DNA from 2 places in the Thalassotalea ponticola genome. Region 1 is predicted to be linked to the other one. Evidence: predicted binding sites of a transcription regulator. Region 1 holds the regulator's gene; the other holds the start of a gene.
What was found. The regulator sigma-54, encoded in region 1, starts transcription at its own class of promoters, with help from an activator protein. The targets are predictions, from matches to a motif close to GTTGGCACGNNNNTNGNNT.

Region 1 (3,158 bases):
TACTCTCGATGCAAAGCACTTAGCCAAAGCCTACAAAGGGCGCAAAGTCGTAAAAGATGTCAGTTTGTCCGTTAACGCTGGTCAAGTAGTCGGCCTGCTCGGTCCAAATGGCGCCGGAAAGACGACGTCGTTTTACATGATTGTTGGACTGGTTGCCAGCGACGAGGGTACAGTGACCTTAGATGACGTAGATCTGACCCTGTTACCGATGCACGAACGCGCGCGACACGGTATTGGCTACTTGCCGCAAGAGGCATCTATCTTTCGCAAGTTATCGGTACGCGATAACATTATGGCAATATTGCAAACCCGTAAAGAACTCAGCGCGAGTCAGCGCCAAGACAAGCTCGAATCGCTAGTCGAAGAATTCAATATTGGCCATATTATCGACAATACCGGGCAAAGCCTGTCGGGGGGAGAGCGTCGACGCGTTGAAATAGCCAGAGCGTTAGCGGCTGATCCCAAATTTATCTTACTCGATGAGCCCTTTGCCGGCGTCGACCCGATTTCAGTCAGCGATATAAAAAAAATAATTTTACACTTAAAAGAACGCGGTATTGGTGTGCTTATCACCGACCACAACGTGCGTGAGACACTCGATGTGTGTGAACATGCGTATATTGTGAGTCACGGTGAACTAATCGCGCAAGGTAGTGCCGATCAGGTATTATCTAATCAGCATGTGAGAGATGTCTACCTAGGTGATAAATTCACGCTATAGTTATAGTAACAAGGTGACCAAACACTGTATCAGCAGGGTTAGTTTTCTCCGCCAAAATTGGCATATGTAATTCGTTTTATGGAAAGCAATTAACTCATGAGACCAAGTCTTCAGCTGCGCATAGGCCAGCATTTAACGATGACGCCACAGTTGCAACAAGCGATCAAATTGTTGCAGCTATCTACCTTGGATCTGCAACAAGAAATTCAAGAAGCTCTCGACTCTAATCCGTTGCTTGAGGTTGATGATAGTCAATCGACGGATGATATGGCGGATCTCGATATGAACGATGTGCAACAATCGTCGAGCAATAGTGATAACGCCGATCAAATTACCACCAGTGAAGCTCTTACCAACAGTGAAATCCCTCAGGATTTGTCGGTTGATTCGACTTGGGAAGAAAGCTTCAGCGCCGGTACGTCAATGACCGGCATTGCCCCGCCAAACGACGACGATTCGCTATATCAAGGTGAAACCAGTGAAACAATTCGCGATCATTTGACTTGGCAAATGGAGCTCACTCCGTTTTCTGATACCGACCGCAGTATCGCGATGACGATCATTGACGCGATAGACGATGCCGGCTACCTGACTATCAGTACTGCTGAAATACTCGAAAGTATCGCCGATGAACGCATCGAATTGGACGAAGTTGAAGCGGTGCTCAAGCGAATTCACATGTTTGATCCCATCGGCTCCGGTGCGTGTTCTGTACAACATTGTTTATTAATCCAATTAAATCAATTTGACAGCAATACACCGTATTTAGCGCAAGCCAAACAAGTGATCAGTAAACACATTGATTTGCTCGCCAACCGCGACTTTCGCAGTATCATGCGCAAAACGCGGTTAAAAGAAGACGAGTTACGCGAGGTAATGCGCTTAATACAAAGTTTAAACCCTCGTCCTGGCGATGCCATTGCCCAAGGCGAGGAGCAATATATTATTCCTGATGTCAGTGTGGTGAAGAAAAACGGACGTTGGGTGGTTGAACTAAACCCCGATACTGCACCAAAGCTCAATATAAATGGTCAGTATGCTGCTATGGCGAAAAACAGTTCAGCCCAAGACAGCCAGTTTATTCGCTCGCACTTACAAGAGGCTAAATGGTTCATCAAATCACTGGAAAGCCGCAACGATACCCTGTTGAAGGTATCTAACTGTATTGTTCAACAACAGCAAGGTTTTTTTGAACACGGACCTGAAGCCATGCGCCCTATGGTGCTAAATGACGTTGCCGAAGCGGTTGAGATGCACGAGTCGACAATTTCTCGGGTTACCACACAAAAGTACATGCATACTCCAAGGGGAATCTTTGAATTAAAGTATTTCTTTTCTAGTCATGTCAGTACTGAAAACGGGGGAGAGTGCTCATCGACGGCGATACGCGCCCTAATTGAAAAGCTGGTCAACGCTGAAAACCCACAGAAGCCTTTAAGTGACAGTAAAATTACTGCATTATTGGCGGAACAAGGTATTAACGTTGCGCGCCGGACAATAGCTAAGTATCGAGAATCTTTGGGTATCCCACCATCTAACCAAAGAAAAAGCTTACTGTAAGCACAACGATAAGGAAACAGCTTATGCAAATCAATATCTCTGGTCATCATGTTGAAGTTACCGACTCTATGCGCGGTTATGTTGAACAAAAATTTGAGAAACTTGAACGTCACTTCGACCATATAAACAACGTTTATGTCGTATTGAAAGTTGAAAAGCTGCAACAAATCGCAGAGGCAACGCTACACGTGAACCAAGGTGAAATATTTGGTTCTGCCGAAAATGAGGACATGTATGCATCGATAGATGCACTTGTCGATAAACTTGACCGTCAAGTGTTAAAACACAAGGCGAAATTATCCAGTCATTAAATTTTATGAATCTTGCCAACTTGTTATCACCGGACTGCACAGTGTGTGCAGCTCCGGGCAATAGTAAAAAAAACATTCTAGAACAAATTAGTGTGCTTGCGGCCAACAAAATCAGTTCGGCGACAGCAAAAGAATTACTCAATAACCTGATCAACAGGGAAAAGTTGAGTAGTACAGGGATTGGTAATGGCATCGCCATACCGCACAGTAAAATCAATAATAACGAGCAACCCATCGCCGTACTTATCACCACAGATACACCTATAGGCTTTGATGCAATCGATAATAAACCGGTGGATATCTTCTTTGCTCTGTTCGTTCCTGAAGACCGCTGTCAGCAACACTTAGAGACACTAGCGAGTATCGCGCAATATTTTGCCGATAAACAAAACAGTAAAAAAGTCAGACGCTGTACCTCAGCCAATGAACTTTACAACACGGTCGCCAACGGCTAACAGGGAATCGCTATGAAATTAATGATCGTCAGTGGCCGCTCCGGCTCGGGAAAAACTGTCGCTCTGCGCGTACTGGAAGACTTGGGCTACTACTGTGTAGACAATATTCCC
Region 2 (3,158 bases), 410 kb from region 1:
ACTTTCCAATACTGGTGCTCACAGCCCGTGATCACTGGCAGGATAGAGTTGCAGGCTTGGACGCAGGCGCTGACGACTACCTAGCTAAGCCGTTTGTTACCGAAGAGTTATTAGCTCGCCTCAACGCCCTTATTCGCCGCAGTGTTGGCCAAGCCAGTCCGGTGATTAATAACGGTCCATTGAGTATCAACACCAAATCGCAGCAAGTGTCGGTGAACGGCAACGTTGTCAGTTTAAGCAGTAGTGAATACCGCCTAATTGAATACATGTTAATGCACCTTGGCGAAGTCAACTCAAAAAGCCAATTAACCGAACACATCTACAACGAAGACTTTGATCTGGACTCAAACGTGATCGAAGTATTTATTCGCCGTTTGCGCAAAAAACTCGATCCAGATAACGGCTATGGCTTTATCGAAACCTTGCGCGGTCAAGGTTATCGGTTAGTTAACCTAAACAAGGACAGCAATGGCTAGTCGTCGTAATTATTTACAATCGCTGTCGGCTAGAGTGTTGATGTCGGCGGTACTGCTCGTGTTGGTGGTGATACCAAGCCTGGCCTGGCTGTTAAATAAAGTCATGCACCAGCAGTTGTTACAAGCCAGTGACGATGAATTAATGGCACTAAACTACGGTATTTTAGCGGTTGCCGAAGTCGAACAACAAAACTTATTTATGCCCTCACAACTGGCCGATCCCAACTTTAATTTGATTGACTCCGGCCAATATGCGGTTATTACCCAAGACCAAAGTATATTGTGGCAATCGCAATCTTTGCTCTCTAGCGAGTTTGTCGAACAGTTACCAGCACCAGCACTGGGACAAAGCCAGTTCAGTCAATTTAACTATCAAGGCCGATTGCATCGAAGCCACAGTTTTACCGTGAGTTTTGTCGCTGCAGATACCAGTTTTCAGTTTACCGTCCATGTACTAAAAGACTTAACCACCTTACAACAGCGCTTACAGCAATTTCAAAATACGCTATTGCTGTGGGGAGCAATAGCACTAGCTATTTTATTGGTATTACAGTTTATCTATTTAAAATGGGCACTATCGCCGGTTGCTCGCCTGCAGCGTGAAGTAGGCAAAGTAGAGCAGAGAGAGCAGAGCCAACTGGGTCAAAACTACCCCATTGAACTGCAACAGTTGGCTAATCAACTCAATAGCTTAATCAATAGTTTGCAACATCAACAGAAGCGCTTTGCCAATGCGCTATCCGACCTAGCACACAGCTTAAAAACGCCGCTTGCTGTGTTGTCTACCAACAAATCCATAGACACCAGCGCCAACAAACAACTCACCACCATGGCCGATATTATTGAACATCAGCTAAAACGCGCACAAAGTGGCGGGCAAATGAGTTGGCATGTTGGGGTAAATATTGCTGACTCAGTGCAACAGCTGGTACGTACCATGAATAAAATCTACGCCGATAAGCAGTTGCAAATAAACACCGCTGTTAATGAACGACTTATGTTTAAGGGCGAGCAGCGCGATTTATTGGAAATCATTGGCAATGTGCTAGATAACGCGTGTAAAGCGGCTAATAAACAGGTACTTATTTCTCTCGTTGACCAACAAGGCATGAAACTGACCATCGAAGACGACGGTCCAGGTATTGATGAGCCTATGCGACAAGCTATTTTTGAGCGCGGTATAAGAGCTGACACCTATCAATCGGGTCACGGCGTGGGCTTGGCTATCGTTCGCGACTTAGTCGACAGTTACGGTGGTGATTTAACCATTACTCGCAGTAACGCTCTAGGTGGAGCCAAGTTTACCATAAGGCTTTCGTCCTAACTGTGCTCAGTAAACAATGACACCTAAACCATCACTCTACAACTGTCTGATTTCTTTACAAATAATAAAACAATTAAACGTAAGTTATTGATTTTATTATAGTGGTATGTTTTTTGCTTCCTTCTGACTTGATTAATCAAGAAAAATACTAATCGAGGAAGCTTTAATGAAAAAACTATTAGCAATTCTGATGTTTCTACCCGCTATGGCATTTGCCAATAACATGCCGGAAATACCTGACAGCATTGACGGCAATGAAGAATCGGGTGCTCAGTATTGGACCACCATTGACACTGACGGTGTTAATGATGACTCTTTGATGCAATTAGAGTTTGTCTATGGCGACATCGAATCAACCGATTTTGGCATGGCCTTTATGGATAGTGACGGCAATTTAACCGGCATGCTATCTATCTTTAATTCAACATTCGTCGAAGGCCAAACGTCAAGTGTGGTGTTTGACTTCGAAAACAACATGGTAATGACCTACGCGGGCAGTTTTGATATCAGTGATAGCCTGCCAGTGTTTGCGTTCTACTTCACTAGCGGTGAAGACACCGTGTACTCGGCAAACGATTTCAATGAGGGTGGCACCGATTACTTCGGCATGTACGTCAACTCCAATCAGTTTATCGGCTTTGATTTGACCATTTATGCGGTGGGTAAAGACGGCAGTACGATACAAGTCGGCGCAAACGATGTAACCATTTTTGCCCAAGTTCCAGAGCCACAAAGCTTGGCCATTTTAGCGTTGGCATTAATGGGCTTTGCGTTCAAACGCAGAACCGCCTAGTTTCTGCTTAGTTTCATTGCTAATCTCTGACAAAAGCCTTGCTTAGATGCGAGGCTTTTTTGTATTTGAGATACTCGTGTGGTCTCTATAAAAGCATCCGTTAATCAAACTCGCACAGACTTTCGTTTGTTCACTAACCGTTACCAATACTCACTCAAGTTATCGATATTATCGTTCATATTGCGTTCAGCTACCGTTTTATATACTTAGTGGTAGAATATCAAAAAGCGAAGGAGTCCATCATGTTACGCGTGATTATTGGCTATTCAAGTGCCTTGCTATTAACCCTGTTATTGTCGGTACAAATAGCGAGCGCAAGCGAACAAGAAGTCGCTTACCAACCATACAGTCAAGCTGAACTAGAGCAGATGTTAGCCCCAATAGCACTGTATCCTGACAGTGTGCTAACCCATATTTTGGTTGCAGCGACCTATCCCATTGAAGTCATTCAAGCAGAGCGTTTTGTTCGCGCTAACCCCAACTTAACGAATCAGCAGTTAATCGATAAAGGGGAACAACAACAATGGGATCCAAGCGTTATTGCGTTAATGCCATTTGCCGACGT

Region 2: a site for sigma-54 is predicted at 1,901-1,919, ahead of ACAY30_RS00085 (PEP-CTERM sorting domain-containing protein). Genes of this name have one in related genera too.

The regions. Positions count from the first base shown of each region.
Region 1 covers NZ_CP166871.1:429,416-432,573, reverse strand. The annotation lists gene lptB (LPS export ABC transporter ATP-binding protein) at 1-721, shown strand, start outside; gene ACAY30_RS01960 (RNA polymerase factor sigma-54) at 818-2,281, shown strand; gene hpf (ribosome hibernation promoting factor) at 2,305-2,592, shown strand; gene ptsN (PTS IIA-like nitrogen regulatory protein PtsN) at 2,598-3,047, shown strand; gene rapZ (RNase adapter RapZ) at 3,060-3,158, shown strand, end outside.
Region 2 covers NZ_CP166871.1:15,066-18,223, reverse strand. The annotation lists gene ACAY30_RS00095 (response regulator transcription factor) at 1-476, shown strand, start outside; gene ACAY30_RS00090 (ATP-binding protein) at 469-1,800, shown strand; gene ACAY30_RS00085 (PEP-CTERM sorting domain-containing protein) at 1,967-2,593, shown strand; gene ACAY30_RS00080 (DUF3300 domain-containing protein) at 2,836-3,158, shown strand, end outside.